Regions from separate parts of the Streptomyces sp. NPDC025651 genome, predicted to be linked through region 3. Evidence: riboswitches for the same ligand, from Rfam matches in the RefSeq annotation. Region 3 holds a riboswitch; each other region holds the start of a gene.
What was found. A riboswitch is a leader RNA that binds a small molecule or an ion and turns the genes downstream of it on or off. The one in region 3 is predicted to bind cyclic di-AMP.
Positions count from the first base shown of each region.

Region 1: it holds a riboswitch for cyclic di-AMP, as region 3 does, so the genes downstream of both, ACZ4D5_RS18005 (C40 family peptidase) here and ACZ4D5_RS13445 (C40 family peptidase) in region 3, are expected to answer to the same signal.
Region 2: it holds a riboswitch for cyclic di-AMP, as region 3 does, so the genes downstream of both, ACZ4D5_RS31975 (transglycosylase family protein) here and ACZ4D5_RS13445 (C40 family peptidase) in region 3, are expected to answer to the same signal.
Region 4: it holds a riboswitch for cyclic di-AMP, as region 3 does, so the genes downstream of both, ACZ4D5_RS12255 (M23 family metallopeptidase) here and ACZ4D5_RS13445 (C40 family peptidase) in region 3, are expected to answer to the same signal.

Region 1 is NZ_JBVHLZ010000004.1:354,383-359,222, forward strand. It holds gene ACZ4D5_RS17995 (C40 family peptidase) at 1-729, opposite strand, end outside; gene ACZ4D5_RS18000 (hypothetical protein) at 1,074-1,427, shown strand; gene ACZ4D5_RS18005 (C40 family peptidase) at 1,532-2,740, opposite strand; cyclic di-AMP (ydaO/yuaA leader) riboswitch at 2,748-2,910, opposite strand; gene ACZ4D5_RS18010 (ATP-dependent DNA helicase) at 3,178-4,840, shown strand, end outside.
Region 2 is NZ_JBVHLZ010000010.1:296,095-300,934, reverse strand. It holds gene ACZ4D5_RS31985 (FtsB family cell division protein) at 1-218, opposite strand, end outside; gene eno (phosphopyruvate hydratase) at 338-1,624, opposite strand; gene ACZ4D5_RS31975 (transglycosylase family protein) at 1,960-2,685, opposite strand; cyclic di-AMP (ydaO/yuaA leader) riboswitch at 2,691-2,838, opposite strand; gene ACZ4D5_RS31970 (transglycosylase family protein) at 3,033-4,115, opposite strand; gene ACZ4D5_RS31965 (cytochrome P450 family protein) at 4,265-4,840, opposite strand, start outside.
Region 3 is NZ_JBVHLZ010000003.1:259,136-263,975, reverse strand. It holds gene ACZ4D5_RS13460 (ATP-binding protein) at 1-25, shown strand, start outside; gene ACZ4D5_RS13455 (LysR family transcriptional regulator) at 38-955, opposite strand; gene ACZ4D5_RS13450 (LysE family translocator) at 1,039-1,656, shown strand; gene ACZ4D5_RS13445 (C40 family peptidase) at 1,753-2,226, opposite strand; cyclic di-AMP (ydaO/yuaA leader) riboswitch at 2,230-2,406, opposite strand; gene ACZ4D5_RS13440 (hypothetical protein) at 2,764-3,072, opposite strand; partial or broken gene ACZ4D5_RS13435 (ATP-dependent Clp protease proteolytic subunit) at 3,080-3,716, opposite strand; gene ACZ4D5_RS13430 (GNAT family N-acetyltransferase) at 4,152-4,631, shown strand; gene ACZ4D5_RS13425 (hypothetical protein) at 4,651-4,840, opposite strand, start outside.
Region 4 is NZ_JBVHLZ010000002.1:920,314-925,153, forward strand. It holds gene ACZ4D5_RS12240 (alginate lyase family protein) at 165-1,388, shown strand; tRNA gene ACZ4D5_RS12245 (tRNA-Met) at 1,435-1,508, shown strand; gene ACZ4D5_RS12250 (PP2C family protein-serine/threonine phosphatase) at 1,639-2,859, shown strand; cyclic di-AMP (ydaO/yuaA leader) riboswitch at 3,081-3,228, shown strand; gene ACZ4D5_RS12255 (M23 family metallopeptidase) at 3,240-4,313, shown strand; gene ACZ4D5_RS12260 (aldo/keto reductase) at 4,455-4,840, shown strand, end outside.

The DNA.
Region 1 (4,840 bases), on a different contig from region 3:
GTACGAGACGGCGGCCGCGGCACGGGCGTTGGGGGCCTTGGAGGGCGCGCCCACGGCCGCGTCGCGGCCCGCTGAACGGGCGGCCCGGTCGCCCTCGTCGTCGGCGATCCTGGCGCGCTGGTCGGCGGTGAGCCGGGACAGCAGCCGCTTCGCCTCGCCGAGCTTGTCGGTGACCGTCTTCTTGTGCTTGCGCAGCTCCGCCTGGCGCGCCGTGAGGGCGGCCAGGCGGTCGTCGGCCTCGCTGTGCAGCTGGTCGATCGAGCGGAGCTGCTTTCGTACGCCGCTGACGGCCGCGGCCTGGCGGCTGCCGGCGCGGTCGGCGAGCGCGGCGCGGTCCAGGAACTGCTCGGGGTCGGAGGAGAGCGCGAGTTGCACGGAGGGGTCGATGCCGCCCGCCCGGTACTGCGCCGCCGCGTACGAACCCAGGCAGTTGCGGGCGGAGTTGAGCTTCTCCGTCTTGCGGGCCGCCTCGTCACGCAGTTTCCTGAGCGACTTCTCGGCCTTCTCCGCCTTCTCCTCCGCGCCGTTGTACTTCTCGGTGGCTATCTCCGCCTCGTGGTAGAGCGCGTCGACCTTGGACTTCACCTCGGCGGGGCTGAGCCGCGGTTCCGCGTGTCCCGTGCCGTCGAAGGCGGTCGCCGACGCGGCTCCCGCGAGGGCCAGGGTGGCGGCGGTGCGGGCGGTGCTCCCGCTGAGCGAGCGCTGTCTGGGCTTGCGGTGCGCTGCCACGAATCGGGCTCCTTACGTGTCCGGCGGCGGCCCGCACAGGGGGAGCGGGCCGCCGCCGGGTTTCTCGGCGGTGGTGGCCGACTGCCGTCCTGGGCGGGACGACGGTGGGGAGCCGGTCACCTGCTGGAGGACGCTAAACCTGACCGTCACGGGTTGGTGACGGATTGTGCGCAACTGGCAGAAGTGGGCGGAAAAGTGACCGTGTCCGACCGTGTCGATCATGAGGTGATGTCCTCTTCCTGCGCATCGGTGACCGATGGGGCGTTTGTGGCACGCCTGCCCGCGGAGTGGTGGTACGGGGGTCCCTGCCGTGGCCCCGAGCGCCCCGGCTAGGCTCCGGCCTCATGGACGTACTCATCCATCTCTTCGTCGGCCTGCACATCATCGGCATCGCCTCGCTCCTGGGCGGCTTCCTGACCCAGATGAAGCAGATGGGTCAGGGCGCGGCCCGCTTCGGCCCGGCGATGCTGCACGGCGCGTTGGTCATGCTCGTCACCGGTGTGGCCCTGGTGGGCCTCAACCAGGCGGACGGCAACACGGTCAACAACCTCAAGATCGGCATCAAGATGGCCGTGCTGATCGTGATCCTCGCGCTGGTCTATGTGAAGCGCGACGAGGAGAAGGTCGACAAGGGCCTGTTCGGCGCGGTCGGCCTGCTGACCACGGCGAACATCTTCATCGCGGTGCTGTGGACCTGAGTTCTCCGTGAACCCGAGTGCGCCGCGGACCTGAGTTCTCCGCCTCTACGCGCGTGTGGCCCGCATCCTCCGGGGGATGCGGGCCACACGCGCGTAGAGGGTGCTTACGCGGGACGCACCACGCTGTGGATCGGCATGTAGTAGATCGACTCGACGCGGACGTTCGCGCCCGGCTTCGGGGCGTGGATCATCTTGCCGTTGCCGATGTAGATGCCCACGTGACTGATGTCGTCGTAGAAGAACACCAGGTCGCCCGGCTGGGCATCGGCGGTCTTCACGGTCGTGCCGACCTTCACCTGGTCCCACGTCGTGCGCGGCAGCGAGATCCCGGCGGCCTTCCACGCGTCCTGGGTGAGCCCGGAGCAGTCGTAGGAGTCGGGCCCGGTGGCGCCCCAGACGTACGGCTTGCCGATCTGGGCCTCCGCGAAGTCGATGACCTTCGCGGCCTTGGCGGCGTAACTGCTGTCCGTGCTCCCGGAGCCCGATCCCGATCCCGATCCGGAGCCGGTGTCGGAACCCGAACCCGATCCGGTGCCCGAGTCCTGGCCGTCCTCCTGCTCCTTCTCCTTCTGGGCCGCCTCCTCCGCCTTGCGCTTGCGCTCCGCCTCGGCGGCCTGCTTGCGGGCCAGCTCCTCGGCCTTGCGCTTGGCCTCCTGCTCCTTCTTCCGCTCGATCGCCGCGAGCCGGGCCTTCTCCTCGGCGGTCAGCTCCGAAAGCAGCTCACGGGCCTCGCCCAGCTTCTTCTGGACGGTCTGCTTGCTCGTCCTGAGGTCGTCCCGCGAGTCGCTCAGCGTCTTGAGGCTCTTCGCCGCCTTCGTACGCTGCTTCGACGCCGACACCTGCTGCGCCTGGTAGTCGTCGACGGCCTTCTTCTGGCGCTCGGTGAGCCGGTCCGACAGGTGGTTCTGGTCGAAGTAGCCCTGCGGGTCGTCGGCGAGCATCATCGTGGCCGTGTCGGAGACGGCGCCGGTGCGGTACTGCGCGGCGGCGAAGGAGCCGAGCTCCTGGCGCGCCTCGTTCAGCTTGTCGGTGCGCTTGGCCACGTCGTCGAGCAGGCGGTCGACCTTCTTGCGCTGCTTGTCGGTGCGTTCCTTGGCCGAGTTGTACTTCTGGGTGGCCACGCCCGCCTGGTGGTAGAGGTCGTCGACCTTCTTCTGGACCTCTTCGAGGCTGGGCTTCGTCGGTGCGGAGGGCGCGGCCTGCGCGCTCTGCGACAGGAGGGCCACGGAGGTGAGGGCCGCCGTCGTGATACCGATGGCGGGGGTCGTGCGTATTCCGGCTGCCCGGGTCCGCGGCTTGCGGTGCGACGCCAAGGAGGCGACTCCTTCCGTAGACCGCCTACCGGGTTAGCTGTCGGGTTCGGGCGGGTGGTCCGGAAGGTTGCCCTACAGCCCCGTACTTCGTGCTTCGTACGGGACCGATTCACCCCAAGGTCTTGGTGGGTCCCCGGCTCCGAACATGTCGGACTCGGCGGAGGCCACCCGTTCCCGGCGGGGTTCGCCGGTGGGGGACGAGCGGCCCGCCGGGCACGCTAGCCAACTCGTGTGGTCCGTGTGAAGGTTGATGTTCGATATGCCCGATACATTTTCGTGACGTTACGAGGCCCTTGACGCGGCCGCGCCGGACGGATGCGGAGTGTGACCGTCCGGGGGCGGGGCGTAGGCGGGGCGTAGGCGGGGCGTCGCTCCCAGGGGAAGGTGGCCGGAACCCGGGGCGGGTTGTCAGTGGGGCCGCCTAGACTCGGGAGGCGATGAGCAGCCTCTTTGATGACAGCTTCCTGGCGGACCTGCAGCCCTCACGGGCCGCGGACGAAGAGCCCCCGCCGCCGCCCGAGGACAGCGCTCCGGAGCCCATTCCGGACGACTTGTTCGACGGGAAGTTCGACGCGCCCCTGTCCCGGGACACGCACTACCGCGACGGCGCCCCGCGCCCGGTCATCGACCCGGCCACGCTCCTCGACGGGCTGAACGAGAACCAGCGCGCGGCCGTCGTGCACGCCGGTTCCCCGCTGCTCATCGTCGCCGGCGCGGGCTCCGGCAAGACCCGCGTGCTCACCCACCGCATCGCGCACCTCCTCGCCGAGCGTGGTGTGCACCCCGGCCAGATCCTCGCGATCACCTTCACGAACAAGGCCGCGGGCGAGATGAAGGAGCGCGTCGAGCAGCTCGTGGGCCCGCGGGCGAACGCGATGTGGGTCTCGACCTTCCACAGCGCCTGCGTCCGCATCCTGCGCCGCGAGTACAAGAAGCTGGGCTTCACCTCCTCCTTCTCGATCTACGACGCCGCGGACTCCAAGCGCCTGATGGCCCTGGTCTGCCGCGACCTGGACCTCGACCCGAAGAAGTTCCCGCCGAAGTCCTTCAGCGCCAAGATCTCGAACCTGAAGAACGAGCTGATCGACGAGGAGGACTTCGCGGGCCAGGCCGCCGACGGCTTCGAGAAGACCCTCGCCCAGGCCTACGCGATGTACCAGTCCCGCCTCCGCGAGGCGAACGCCCTGGACTTCGACGACCTGATCATGACGACGGTCCACCTCCTGCGCGCCTTCCCGGACGTCGCCGAGCACTACCGCCGCCGCTTCCGGCACGTCATGGTCGACGAGTACCAGGACACCAACCACGCCCAGTACGCCCTGGTGCGCGAGCTGGTCGGCCCCTCCGGAGGCGAGGGGGACGACCCGGCCGAGCTGTGCGTCGTGGGTGACGCGGACCAGTCGATCTACGCCTTCCGCGGCGCCACCATCCGCAACATCCTCCAGTTCGAGGAGGACTACACCGACGCGACGACGATCCTCCTGGAGCAGAACTACCGCTCCACGCAGACGATCCTGAGCGCCGCGAACGCGGTCATCGAGCGGAACGAGAGCCGCCGCCCCAAGAACCTGTGGACCAACCAGGGCGCGGGCGCACGCATCACCGGGTACGTCGCCGACACCGAGCACGACGAGGCGCAGTTCGTCGCCGACGAGATCGACCGCCTCACGGACGCGGGCGACGCCAAGGCCGGCGACGTCGCGATCTTCTACCGCACGAACGCCCAGTCCCGTGTCTTCGAAGAGATCTTCATCCGCGTCGGCCTGCCCTACAAGGTCGTCGGCGGCGTCCGCTTCTACGAGCGCAAGGAAGTCCGCGACGTCCTCGCCTACCTGCGTGTTCTCGCCAACCCCGAGGACGCGGTCCCGCTGCGCCGCATTCTCAACGTGCCCAAGCGGGGCATCGGCGACCGCGCGGAGGCGATGATCGACGCGCTCTCGCAGCGCGAGAAGATCTCCTTCCCGCAGGCCCTGCGCCGCGTCGACGAGGCGTACGGAATGGCGGCCCGCTCGGTCAACGCCGTCAAGCGTTTCAACACGCTGATGGAGGAGCTGCGGACCATCGTCGAGTCGGGCGCGGGCCCGGCCGTCGTCCTGGAGG
Region 2 (4,840 bases), on a different contig from region 3:
ATCTCGGCGCGCTGCGAGACGTACTGCCTTATCGGGTACGCGAGCGCGACGACGAGCGAGCAGAGCACGAGCGCGAGGAGCGCGGCGCGGCCGGTGAGCCGGGAGCGGCGGGCCTGGCGCTTGGTCTGGGAGCGGTAGACCCGCTCGGCGGTCTGCTCGCCGAGCAGCTTGAGGCGGGTCGCCGTGGAGAACCGGTCCTTGGTCCCGGCCTTGGCCATGGTTCCGCCTCCCCAGTGCAGCGCGACAGTGCCTCAACGTACCTACGTCCCCGCACACGGTACGGGACCGCGTGCGGGGACGTAGGTAACCCGGCGTCACGACCGGGCTTCGTGCGTGATCAGCCCTTGAAGCGCGGGAAGGCGCTGCGGCCGGCGTAGACCGCGGCGTCGTCGAGGATCTCCTCGATGCGCAGGAGCTGGTTGTACTTCGCGACGCGCTCGGAGCGGGCCGGGGCGCCGGTCTTGATCTGGCCGCAGTTGGTGGCGACGGCCAGGTCGGCGATGGTGACGTCCTCGGTCTCGCCGGAGCGGTGGGACATCATGCACTTGAAGCCGTTGCGCTGGGCCATCTCGACGGCGTCCAGGGTCTCGGTCAGCGAACCGATCTGGTTGACCTTGACGAGCAGGGCGTTGGCCGAGTTCTCCTCGATGCCGCGGGCCAGGCGCTCCGGGTTGGTGACGAACAGGTCGTCGCCGACCAGCTGCACCTTGTCGCCGAGCTTCTCGGTGATGACGTTCCAGCCGGCCCAGTCGTCCTCGAACAGCGGGTCCTCGATGGAGACGAGCGGGTACGAGGCGACGAGCTCCTCGTAGTACTCGGTCATCTCGGCGGCCGAGCGCTCCTTGCCCTCGAACTGGTACTTGCCGTCCTTGTAGAACTCGGACGCGGCGACGTCGAGGGCGAGCGCGATCTGCTCGCCGGGGACGTAACCGGCCTGCTTGATGGCCTCGAGGATGAGGTCGAGCGCGGCGCGGTTGGAGTCCAGGTTCGGGGCGAAGCCGCCCTCGTCGCCGAGGCCGGTCGACAGGCCCTTGTCCTTCAGGACCTTCTTGAGGGTGTGGTAGACCTCGGTGCCCCAGCGCAGGGCCTCGGAGAAGGACTCCGCGCCGATCGGGGCGATCATGAACTCCTGGATGTCGACGTTGGAGTCGGCGTGCGACCCACCGTTGAGGATGTTCATCATCGGGACGGGCAGCAGGTGCGCGTTCGGGCCGCCGAGGTAGCGGAACAGCGGCAGGTCGCTGGCCTCGGAGGCGGCGTGCGCGACTGCGAGCGAGACGCCGAGGATGGCGTTGGCGCCGAGCGAGCCCTTGTTGTCGGTGGCGTCCAGGTCGAACATGGCCTGGTCGATCAGGCGCTGCTCGGTGGCGTCGTAGCCGACGAGCTCCGGGCCGATCTGCTCGATGACGGCGAGGACGGCCTTCTCGACACCCTTGCCCTGGTAACGGTTCGGGTCACCGTCGCGAAGCTCGATGGCCTCGAAGGCACCGGTGGAGGCACCCGACGGAACGGCGGCACGACCCGTGCTGCCGTCGTCGAGGCCGACCTCGACCTCGACCGTGGGGTTGCCTCGGGAGTCCAGGATTTCCCGGGCTACGACGACGTCGATGGACGGCACGAGCATCTCCTTCTGGGATGTGACGCTTTTACGCGGGCCGCTTCGGCCCTGCGTCTCCTGAGCCTAACGGGCTCCGGAGCTTCGGCCAGCCGACCGCCCGTCCCGTGGGACGGCCAAGGGCCCAAATACCCGGGAAACGGGACGGAAGCCCGTGTTTCTACTGGCCGGTAGCTCGCTAGGGGCGAACACGGGGCCGGGCCGCGCGGACCGCGGGCTCCGGTTCGCCGGCGGCGGACATGGCCCGGCCCCGGTGCGTACGGGGGATACGCGCACCGGGGCCGGGAGCCCGTGGGGACGGGGGCCGGCCGTGCGTCCGCCGAGGCACGGCCGGTGTGGAGCCCTTAGCTGAGGTGCAGCTGCTGGCCCGGGTAGATGAAGTCGGCGTCGTCGATGATGTCGCCGTTGAGCTTGTAGACCTTCTGCCAGCCGCCCTTGACCTTGTGGTCCTCGGCGATCTTGGACAGGGTGTCGCCCGTCTTGACCTTGTACTCGCCGTCGCCCTTCTTGACCGTCTTGCCGGTCGGGGTCTCGACGGTCTTCTTGGTCTCGGTCTGCGGCGTCGGCTGCGGCTTCGGCGCGGCCTGCTGCTGCGGGGCCTGCTGCTGCGGAGCGGCCTGCTGCTGCGTCTTCTGCGGCTGCGGCTTGGTCTGCTGCTGCGGCTTGGCCTGCTCCTGCGAGCCGCCGCCGTTGTACGCGGCGCCCGAGAGACCGACGCCACAGCTCGGCCAGGCGCCCTTGCCCTGGCCCGCGAGGACCTTCTCGGCGATCTCGATCTGCTGCGCCTTGCTGGCCTTGTCGGCGGTGGGCGCGTACTTGGTGCCGCCGTACGCGGCCCAGGTGGAGGCGGAGAACTGCACGCCGCCGTAGTAGCCGTTGCCCGTGTTGATGGACCAGTTGCCGCCGGACTCGCACTGGGCGACCGCGTCCCACTCGGCACCGGTGGCGGCGTTGGCCGAACCGGCCGCCATCAGCGGGGCGGCGACGGCCGCGCCGGTGACGCCGACGAGCGTGGCGACACGGGTGGCCTTGGACGGGCGACGGTGCTTGCCCTTGCCGGAAAGCAGCATGAGTTGATCCCCTACACCGACGCCTGCGAGGTGAGCTGTCGGGTTCGGGCCGATGTGGTTGCCCGGCCGCGCTTCCTAGAGCGCGACTTCACCCCTAGCCGTTTCCGGCACTTACCTTGGGTCCCCCGCTCCTGCCTACGGCGCTCTTGAGCGACGACTGTTCCCGTCCGGCCGTTGGCAGGATTCGGCGTACCGACCGGCGGGGCCCGCAGTGGCGAGCGGTCACGACCGTAGCCACGCAATCCACCGAATTTCAAAGACGATCAGGCCTTCTGAGACCCATCTCTCACTCGCGCCAAACCGGACATACGGCGCGAAGTACCCGCCCGACTCTTCGTCAACTTCCGTTACTTTTCGCCCAGATCGAGGCTCTGACCGGGGAGGATGAGGTCCGGGTCGGCCCCGACGGTCTTCTTGTTCTCGCTGTAGAGCTCGTGCCATCCGCCGTCGACGTCGAGGTCGTGCGCGATGGCCGAGAGGTTGTCTCCGGAGCGCACCGTGTACGTCCCGTCGGCGACCTCGTCCGTGCGGTCGCCGCCGCGCGACGCGTGCCGTCCCGGACGGTCGCCCTCGCCGCCGGACGGGCTCTCGTCGGCGCGGTCGCCGCGGTGGCGGCCGCCGGACGAGTCCCCGGAGCCCTCGGACGGGTCGGTCGAGTCCTCGGACTCGGGCGAAGTGGTGTCCTTCTGGCCGGACTTGCCGGAGCCGCCCTTGCCGTCGCCCTTCTCGCCCTTGTCCTCCTGGTCTTCCTTGCCGCCCTTTTCACCGGACTTGTCGTGATTCTTCTCTCGGGACTCGTCGTCCGAACCGGGCGTGTCGCTCGCCTCGTCGGAGGGCTCCGGAGTCTTGGAGGCGTCGTCGGACGGCTCGTCCGTCTCCCCCTTCTCCTTCTCCTTCTCCGAGCCCTCGGGGGCCTTGGAGTCCTTGTCCTTGCCCTTGTCGTCGCCCTTGTCCTTGTCCTTGGCGTCCTCGGAGCCGGAGGGGTCGGACGGGTCGGACGGGTCCGAGGGCTGCGGCGTGACCGGGGCGCCGGGGTCGACGTCGGCCGCGGCGCCGTCCTGGGTCAGGCCCGCGATCGGGGCGCAGCTCGGCCAGGCGGCGGTGCCCTGGTCGTCGAGGATCTGCTCGGCGACGGCGATCTGCTGCGAGCGGCTCGCCTGGTCGGCGCTCGGCGCGTACGCGAGGCCGCCGTACCGCTCCCACGTCTCCTGGGAGAGCTGGAGCCCCCCGTAGTACCCGTTGCCGGGGTTGGCGCTCCACGCGCCGCCGCTCTCGCACTCGGCGAGCTTCTCCCACGTCGTGGTCTCTGCGGCACTGGCGCTGGTCGCGCCGAGCAGCGGGATGGCGATGGCTGATCCGGTGACTCCTGCCGCGACGATGAGGGCCGGGGCTTGGCGGGGGCGTCGGTGACGACCATTGCCGGAGAGCATGCGGTTGCCTTTCGGGAGACTATTGCGGCGACTTGTGCGCCTGGGGCGCTCAAGTCGTCGTGAACGTAGCCGCAGTCGAACGCTTGTCACAAGTCGATGCAGCGGAGATCACGTAAAAGTCACATCCGTGATGGCCCGTCAGTTCGGCGTCAATCGGACGTCGTTTTCTGTGCGGTCGTGAACTCCACGGGCAGGGTGCGCAGTCCGCGCATGATCAGCCCACCACGCCACCGCAAATCGGCAGGATCCGCCGCGAGTTGCAGGTCGGGGAGGCGGCGCAGGAGCGTCGCGAGGGCGGTCTGGCCCTCCAGGCGGGCGAGCGGGGCGCCGAGGCAGTAGTGGATTCCGTGCCCGTATCCGAGGTGCTGGTTGTCGCGGCGCGACAGGTCGAGGGTGTCGGGGTCGTCGAAGCGGGCGGGGTCGCGGTCGGCGGCGGCGAGGACGACGAGGACGGGGTCGCCGGCCGCGATGTCCTGCCCGCCGACGCTGAGCGGCTCGGTGGCGAAGCGCCAGGTGGCGAGCTCGACGGGGCCGTCGAAGCGGAGCAGTTCCTCCACGCCGGTCTCCAGGAGTGCGGTGTCGCCCTCCTGGACCGCCCTCTGCAGGCGCTCGCGCTGCTCGGGGTGGGTGAGCAGGGCGTACATGCCGTTGCCGATGAGGTTGACGGTCGTCTCGAAGCCCGCGAAGAGAAGGATGAAGGCCATCGCGGCCGCCTCGTTCTCGGT
Region 3 (4,840 bases):
CAGACACCGCGACCCCGCGCACTGACCGCCGCGCGGGTCAGGCGGCGGTCGCCGAGCGCCCGAAGACACCGCGCAGCAGGGCCCGGAAGGATTCGGCCGCCGGGCTCGACTCGTCGGTGCGGTGCACGACGGAGATGGTGCGCCGCAGGTCGCCGGGTTCCAGGAGCCGCGTGCCGACGGGCGTCGCGGCGGTGCGCGCCACCATCTCCGGCACCACGGCGACACCGAGCCCCGCACTGACCAGGGCGCACACCAGCGCGTACCCCGGCGTGTCGACGAGGACCGCGGGCGCGGCACCGGCTCGCGCGAGGGCCCGCTCCACGGCCTGCCGGGGCGGATGGTCCGGAGCCATGCTGATGAGCGGCTGCCCGGCGAGGTCGGCGAGCGGCAGCCGGGAGGTCGCGCCGCTGAGCGCGTGGCCGGGCTGGGTCACCAGGACCAGCTCCTCGACCAGGACCGGCTCGGCCGACACGGCGGCGGGCAGCGGCACCGGGTCGGCCGGCTCATAGGTGTGCGTGAGGGCCAGATCGACCTCGCCCGCCGCCACGGCCGCGACACCGAAGGGCGGTTCGTGTCCCGTCACCGTCAGCTCGACATCGGGGTGGGCCCTGCGGAAGGCGCTCAGGACGGGCGGCAGCAGATGGATGCCCGCCGTCGGGAAGGTCGCCACGCGCAGCCGCCCGCCCGAGAGCCCGGCGAGCCGCGCCAGTTCGTGCCGTGCCCGCTCCATCTCGTCGAGCACCCGGCGGGCGTGGCCCACCAGGAGCTCACCCGCGCCGGTCAGCCGGGCCCCGCGGTGGTGACGTACGAGAAGCGCGGTGCCCGCTTCCCGCTCCAGTTTGGCGAGTTGCTGGGAGAGCGCGGGCACGGTGTAGCCGAGGCGCTCGGCGGCCCGCGTGATCGAACCGGCCTCGGAGACCGCGACGAGCGCGGCGAGACGCGTGGGGTCGTACATGGAAGCTCCCTGAACGCCTGCTTAAGGCAGACCCAGAATATTCCACATACCTGCTGAAGGCTTCGGCCGGGCACGCTGGGCCCATGGACGCACAACTGGTCGCCTTCACCGGCGTCGCCGCGGGCATGGTCGCCATGCCGGGCGCCGACTTCACCGTCGTCGTACGCAACGCCCTGGTCTCCCGGCGGGCCGGAGTGGCCTGCGCGGTCGGTGTCGCGGGCGGGCTCCTGGTGCACACGGCGCTGGCGGTCGCGGGCGTCGCCGCGGTCCTTGCCGCCGTGCCCGCGCTCTTCAGGGCGCTGCAACTGATCGGCGCCCTCTACGTACTGGTGCTCGCCTCCCGCGCGCTGCGGTCGGCGGCGCGGCCGCGCACCGGATCGGCGGGCGAACCTGCGGCCCAGGGCGGCGGTCTGCGCGAGGGCTTCCTGACCAACGCCCTGAACCCCAAGGCGTCGATCACCTTCCTCAGCGTGCTGCCCCAGTTCGTGCCGGACGGCAGCCCCGCGATGCCCAGGACTCTGCTGCTCGCGGCGATCGTGGTGGCGCTGGCCCTGCTGTGGTTCCCGGTCGTGGCGCTGCTCGTGGACCGGCTCGGCCGGTGGCTGCGCAGGCCGCGCACCGCCCGCGCCGTCGAGGCCGTCACCGGCACCGCACTGGGCGCACTGGGCCTGGTGCTCCTCATCGAGCCCCTGATGGTGTGAGGCCGGGCCTGGAACGGTTCCCCGAAACCGCGATCGGCGCGCTCCTGGCACCGGCACCTGACGGTGCGAGGAGCGCGCCGACCGACTGCGGCGGGGTCAGCGGACCCGGCCGTACCAGACGCTGTTGGACCAGATCTTCTCCAGACGCACCACGGTCCCCGTCTTCGGGGCGTGCCAGATCTTGTTGTTACCCGCGTAGATCCCGACGTGGTAGACGTTCCGGCCGGAGTGGAAGAACACCAGGTCGCCCTTGGTGCGCTGGGACTTCGAGATGTGCTTGGTCTTGTTGTACTGCGCGGCGGCGGTGCGCGGCAGCTTCTTGCCCGTCTTCTTGAAGGAGTAGAGCGTCAGACCCGAGCAGTCGAACCGGGTGGGACCCGCTGCCCCGTAGCGGTACGGGGAGCCCTTCTTGGACGCCGCGATCTTGAGCGCCTTCGTCCCGTGTGTGGCCGCCTCGGCCTCCGACGCGAGCCCGGGGGCCACGACGGTGCCGCCCACGACGGCGAGCGTGAGGACCGATGCGGCACCGGTCCTGCTGAGCAGCGACGGAACATGATTCAGCGCAGTCATGCGCAACCCTTCGTCAGCCGCCTGTGAAGGATGACCTGTCGGGTTCGGGCAGGCGAAGATGCCCGGCCGCGTCGTGCTCTGCGGCTTCACCCCAAGGGCGTCGTCCGGACTTCCCGGACGGGCCCGTCATGCCTGGGTCCTCCACTCCTGCCGTTGCACCGATGTCGACCGGTCATCCGGGTGGCGGCAGGACTCGGCGTCCGCCCGGACCGCCCCGCCGCTGTGGCGGGGGCTTGTCGTCGGAAGGGATCTTGACCCGACAAGGGCGAAAAAACCGAGCCGAAACGGTGTTTTGTGAGGCTCCTCACGACTGACCCGTTCGGGTGGACACCGACGAATCCGGGTTGCGGAGGCATGGCCCGACGACGGCTCGACCAGCATCGGAATGTGCCATTCCGTCCGTGCTGTACACACCTGGCGCAACTCTCCAGGGCCTGCCGGCGGGCGCCCCGCTACGTCGTCCGAGGTAGCCCGTCTGGTCCGTTTCGAAGCGGTCCGGGACGTTCCGCGGAAGGGTGCGGGGCGCTCCGCGCGGGGTCAACTGCCGGGCGGGGGCGGCACGGTGACCCGCAGGGAGCGCCGTTCGCCGTCGAGGACGCGCAGGGCGTCGGCGAGCGTGGCGGTGTGCACCTCGCTCTCGCCCCGCTGGTGCATGAGCGTGAGCGCGTCCCGCAGGGCGGTCGCCCTGCCGACCAGGGCCTGGGCGGCACGCAGGCCGCGGTAGGTGTGCTCGGCGCGCGCCGGGTTGATCCTGCCGACCAGGTCGACGACCTCGAGATAGCGGTCGATCAGGTCGGCCTCGGCGCGGGTGAGCGCCGGCAGGGGCGGCAGTTCGGGCGGCAGCATCGAGGGCTCACCTCGGGTCGCGCGTGGCGAGCGAGGTCTTGCGGTTCGGGATGATCCGGTCCACGAGCCCGTACTCCAGTGCCGCCCGGGCGTCGAGGATCTTGTCCCGCTCGATGTCCGCGGTGATCCGCTCGGGGCTCTGCCCCGTGTGCCGAACGAGCATCTCCTCCAGCATCCGTCGGCTGCGCAGCATCTCGTCGGCCTGGATCGCGAGGTCGCTGGCCTGACCCTGGAACGGCTCGGCGACGGAGGGCTGATGGATCAGCACGCGCGCGCCGGGCAGCGCGAACCGTTTGCCGGGGGTGCCCGCGGCCAGCAGCACGGCGGCGGTGGACGCGGCCTGACCGAGGCAGGTCGTCTCCACGTCGCAGGTGACGAACTGCATCGTGTCGTAGATCGCGGTCATCGCGGTGAACGAGCCGCCGGGGGAGTTGATGTAGAGGGAGATGTCGCGGTCCGGCGCGAGGTATTCCAGGTGCATGAACTGGGCCATCACGTCGTTCGCCGAGGTGTTGTCGATGGGGGTGCCGAGGAAGACGATCCGCTCTTCGAGGAGCTTGGAGTACGGATCCAGGGTCCGCGTCCCCCGAGCTGGTGCGTTCGGTGAACTCGGGCAGGACGTAACGGGCGGACGGACGGTTCATGGCACGCCTCTCTTCTTCCGGTCGCGGAGCGGTCCGGTCTCTGTAAAAAATGTACAGGACGTACGTTCCGTGGGGGTGGGGAAAAGTGATGTCGGGCCGTACGGGATCCGCGTTCCCCTTTTCGGGTCATGGGACGAGACGCGACGGAACGGGATGAACGGGCGCTCCTCACCCTCGAAGTGGACGTCGTCCACGGACTGGGGCCGGTGGGGGCAGGAGAGGTGCGGACGGTGACCGACCCCGCGGTGCGCGCGGGCCTGCCCTGGTCTCCGGGAGCGCGGGTGCTGGCGCTGGGGGCGGGCGTCGCTCTCCCGGATGACCGCCGCGACAGTGGGGGCGGCTTCGGGGGGGCGACGGCTTCGGGGGTGGCGACGACGCTTCGGGGGCGCAGGGGAGCCGTATGCGCCGGGTGAGGCCCCGGCCGTCCTCGTGCGGTTGGCCTCCGCCCTGAGGGCGGCCGGTGAGCCCGCCTCGGTCGAGGGCGGCCCCTGCTCCACCTTCCCGGACCCGCTCGTCGTGGACCCCGCCGCGCCCCTGCCCCTCCTGCTCTCGGACGAGCAGGGGCGGGACGCCGCACGGCAGTTGACCCGCCCCGGCACCTGGCAGCCAGGCGAGTGGGCGGAGCTGATCTGCGGAGCGGCGGGGGAGTGGGCGATGGCCGTGCACGACGGCGCGCCCGTGTCGATCTGTCACACCCCGGCCGGGAACGCCCACGCGGCGGAGGCCGGCATCTGGACCCGCCCGGACTTCCGCGGTCGCGGCCTCGCCCCGGCCACGGTCGCCGCCTGGTCCCGTCGTGTGCGCCGTGACAGAGAGGTGCTGTTCTACAGCACCACGGTCGCCAACCGGGCCTCCCGCTCGGTGGCCCGCGCTCGCGGCCTCACGCCGCTCGGCTGGATCTGGACGGTCTGCTGAGCGGTCCCGTCGGGGGGTGTCACACCCAGGGGTCGGGCAGGAGGTCGCTCTCCGTGGTCTGCGCGAGCGGGCGGACGCGGCATGCCGAGCCGGACTCCGCGATCAGGACGTCGGGCAGGTGATCCTCGAGAAAGCGCAGGTGACCGATGGTGCCGACCGTCGTCGTCCGCGCCGCGAGCCAGGTGGCGAGGAAGCGCAGGGCGTCGAAC
Region 4 (4,840 bases), on a different contig from region 3:
CACCGCGTACGACTCCACGGCGTCCCGCCCGGCTCCGGCCCGGCGGGACGCCGTGCCTGCGTACGCGGCGGGTCGCCCGAACGGCGTAGGCCGGCCGTGCGGGCGCCATGGCGGCGGGCCACTCTGAACTGCCAGGTCCGCAGGGCTCGACCCGGAGGTGCAGCATGGCGGCTCGCGTGTGGGGGCCTGAGCGGCGCGTTCTCGTGCTCGTGCTCGTACCCCTCCTTGTTCTGGCCGCGGCCTGCGGTGGCGGCGGCAAGAAGGGTTCGGCCCCCCGGGCCGCCGCCCGGCCGCTCGACCTGCCGTTCACCCACCCCGGCGTCCTCGTCGGCAAGGCGCAGCTCGACCGGGTCCGCGCGCACGTCCGGGCCAAGGAGCAGCCCTGGCTGACGGCGTTCGAGCAGATGCGCGACAGCAAGTACGGGGCCGCCGACTACCGGGCCACTCCGTACGCCGTCGTGGAGTGCCCGCCCGACACCCGCCCCGGCCGCGGCTGCGTCGAAGAGCGTGAGGACGCCCTGGCCGCGTACACCCAGGCCCTTCTCTGGAACGTCACCAAGGACCGCGCGCACGCCGAGAAGGCCGTGCAGATCATGGACGCCTGGTCGAGGGTGATCACCAAGCACACCGAGGCCAACGCCGGGCTGCAGACCGCCTGGGCCGCCTCGTCCTGGGCCCGCGCCGCCGAGGCCGTGCGCTACACCTACGACGGCTGGACCGACGGTCAACTGCTGCGTTTCGAGCGGATGTTGCGCAACGCCTATCTGCCCCAGGTCAAGGACGGTTCCGCCGACTTCAACGGCAACTGGGACCTCGTGATGGCCGACGCCACCATGGCCATGGCCGTCTTCCTCGACGACCACGCCACCTTCGAGAAGGCCGTGCACCACTTCAGGACGCGCGTGCCCGCGTACTTCTACCTGGAGTCCGACGGGAAGCTGCCCGTCTCCCCGGAGGGCAGCGGCATCGACACCGCCGCCGAGCTGACGAGTTACTGGTTCGGGCAGGACACCTTCGCCGACGGGCTCTCCCAGGAGACCTGCCGCAACTTCAAGCACGCCGGTTACGCGCTCGCCGCCACCTCCCACATGGCGGAGACCGCCCACCACCAGGGCGTCGACCTGTACGGGGAGGTCCAGGAACGGCTGCGGGCCGCCTTCGAGTTCCACTCCGCGTACCAGCTGGGCGCCAAGGCCCCGGACTGGCTGTGCGGCGGCAAGGTGCAGCGCGACATGGGGCCCGACACGGAGGTCGGCCTCAACCATCTGCGGGGGCGGCTGGAGCTGGAGATGCCGCAGACCGAGAAGTACACGGAGCGGCGGCGGCCCGAGGGCACGGACGGCCTCTTCGTGGCCTGGGAGACCCTCACGCACGCGGGCAACGCGTAAGTGGTTCGACGCACCCCTCCGGATGGCGTACTGTTGTGTTCACCGACGCGGGGTGGAGCAGCTCGGTAGCTCGCTGGGCTCATAACCCAGAGGTCGCAGGTTCAAATCCTGTCCCCGCTACTGAAGGCCTGAGGCCGGGAAGCATCAGCTTCCCGGCCTCAGGTGTTTTCCCGGTCCCGTCGTCCGGTCGGTCCCGTAACCCGGACGGCCCACATCAGGTCGCACCCTTCCCCCGCTGCGGGAAGCCTGGATGGAGCGCGGTGATGGGCGCGGAGTCGGCGGGAGACAAGCGGTGGGGCAGCGAGGAGGATCCGGCGACAGCGGTGCCACCAGCCGGGAGGCCACCCACGAGTGGGCCTTCGTCAGATCCCTGCCCTTCCTGCTCCTCATCGTCGGCGTCGTCTTCGACGTGTTCACCCCGCCGGACTTCACCGCGGCGCCCCTGTTCACGGCCGCCCCGCTGATCGCCGCCCCCTTCTACTCGCTGGCCAACACCGTCCTGACCGGCGTCGCGGCCTCGGCCGCCGTCTTCTTCCTGCACTACGGCAGATCGGCCAACAGCCATGTCGAGGCCGTCACCGAGCTGATCACCGTGATGACCGTGGCCGCCCTCGCGATCGTCATCAACCGCGTCGTCCGCCGCGGCAACGCCAAGCTCGCCACCGCCCGTTCCATCGCCGAGGCCACCCAGCGCGCCGTGCTGCCCGAGCCGGATCCGCGCATCGGCGGGCTCGACATCGCGGCGCGGTACGAGGCCGCGCAGGCCGACGCGTTCATCGGGGGCGATCTGTACGCGGTGCAGGACACCCCGCACGGCGTACGGCTCATCGTCGGCGACGTACGGGGGAAAGGCATGGGCGCGGTCGCCGCGGTCGCCGTCGTCATCGGCGCCTTCCGCGAGGCCGCCGAGCAGGAGGCCACCCTGGAGGCGGTGGCGCAGCGTCTGGAGCGGGCCCTCGCGCGCGAGGGCACCCGGCGCGACGGGCTCGACGCCTTCGAGGGGTTCACCACCGCGGTCCTCGCCGAGATCCGGCACGGCGAGGGCGTCGTACGGCTGATCAACCGCGGGCACCCGGCGCCGCTGCTGCTGCGCGGCGACGGGCGTCTGTGCGTGCTCTCCGCGAGCGAGCCCGCCCTGCCGCTCGGCATGGGCGAGCTCGGCACCTGGCCGGACCGGGCGGACGAGACGGACTTCCCGCCCGGCGCGATGCTGCTCCTGTACACGGACGGCCTGTCGGAAGCGCGCGACGTGGCGGGGGAGTTCTACGATCCGGCGGCCCGGCTCGGCGGGCGGATCTTCCCGGGGCGCGGAGGGCCGCACGCGCTGCTCGCCGCGCTCACGGAGGAGGTGCGGCGGCACACCGGGGGCGCCGCGACGGACGACATGGCGCTTCTCGCGGTGCGGCGGCCGACCGCCGACGATTCCGAGGGGACGCCCGCCCCCGAGCCCCCGGTGACACCGCGTGACTGAAGAGCACCCCTCCGCATAACAACTGACGTACTGTCAAGAGAATGTGAAGCTCCGGTGTGCGTGCGGGTGGGGTCAACTCGCCCCGTTCCGAACCCTCGTGTCCCGGTAAGTACGGCCGAAGAGCGTTAACGATCAACCGGAACGGCTTGGAATACCGACCTGCCGTCTATTAACGTTCGATAACGCAGCGCGGTCGTCCCAGCCGTCACTCGAGGCGGCTCCGTGCGCACGCGCCTAATCCCGCAAGGGAGCCGGGGAACCACCAACTTGGGGTGAATCGGGCATCTGTGCATCCGTGCCAGATGTTCGTAGGAGACCTTCCTGCTCCGAACCCGTCAGCTAACCCGGTAGGCGAGAAGGAAGGAAAGGAGTGCGCCCCAGTGGCGTCCAACCGGCCTGCCCCCCGAGCCGTGTACGTGCCGAATGACGACGACTTCGGTTCGTACGACGAGGCACCCTTCGAGGAGTGGAACCCCACCGAGGAGTCCATCCGTCCCGTCCGCGGCAGGCACCGTGTGCACAAGAAGAGCGGCGGCGGACTCGCCCGCAGCTCCACCGTCCTCGGCGTGGGCGTCATCGCCGCCGTCGGCGCGGGCGGCATCGCCACCGCGCAGGGCGGCAAGCCGCCGGTCTCCATATCGATGCCCGACCTGGGCACCGTCACCGACTCGCTGCCCGAGGCCAAGTCCCTTCCGGGCGTGGGCTCTTTGATATCCGACGACGACGCGTCGGACACCACGACCACCGCGGCCGCCGCTGCCCCCCTCACCGCCGCCGGCGTCAGCACCACCGACGCCGAACAGGGCACCACCGACGCGGGCGAGGCACTGCGCGCCCGCATCATGCAGCAGGCCGAGAACCAGCAGAACCAGGCGGACGCCGCCGTGCAGACCGCGGCCGAGGACGCCGCCGTCAAGAAGGCCGCCGAAGAGGCCGCCGCACAGCAGAAGGCCGCGGAGAAGGAGGCGGAGGCCAAGGCCGCCGCCAAGAAGAAGAAGGAAGAGGAGGCCAGGAAGGCCAAGGCCGAGGCCGAGCGCCTGGCCAAGCTCGCCAAGAGCTACGCCATCCCCACCTCCTCGTACACCCTCACCTCGCACTTCGGCGACGCCGGATCCATGTGGTCCTCCGGCCACCACACCGGCCTGGACTTCGCCGCGCCCACCGGCACCCCGCTCAAGGCCGTGCACACCGGCACCGTCAAGGAGGCGGGCTGGGCCGGGGCCTACGGCTACCGCACCGTCCTGGAGCTCGAGGACGGCACGGAGATCTGGTACTGCCACCAGTCCTCGCTGAACGTCAGCGCCGGCCAGAAGGTCACCACGGGCGAGGTCATCGGACGCGTCGGCGCGACCGGCAACGTCACCGGGCCGCACCTCCACCTGGAGGTCCACACGCCCGACGGCACCGGCATCGACCCCCTCGGCTGGCTGCAGAGCAAGGGCCTCAACCCCTGACGCACCCCAGGAACTCCGGCGGTCCTGGCGGCGACCCCCCGACGCCAGGGCTGCCGGTCCGGCGTGTCCGCAGGACGGGGCTGCGTGCCCAGGCCGCCGCCTTTACGGAATGCCGCTTCCGGTAAGCGTGTTGAGGAACGTATGACGTCTCTTCGCACACTTGGCTCATCCGACCTCGAGGTCTTCCCCCTCTCCCTCGGCGGCAACGTCTTCGGCTGGACCGCCGACCGCGCGGCGTCCTTCGCCGTGCTCGACGCCTACACCGCGGCGGGCGGCAACTTCATCGACACCGCCGACGCCTACTCGTTCTGGGTGGAGGGCAACAAGGGCGGCGAGTCCGAGACCCTCATCGGCGAGTGGCTGGCCGAGCGCGGCAACCGCTCCGACGTCGTCGTCGCGACGAAGGTCGGCGCCCTCCCCGAGTACAAGGGCCTCTCCGTGAGCACCATCAAGGGCGCCGCGGACGCGTCCCTGCGGCGCCTCGGCACCGACTACATCGACCTCTACTACACGCACTACGACGACCC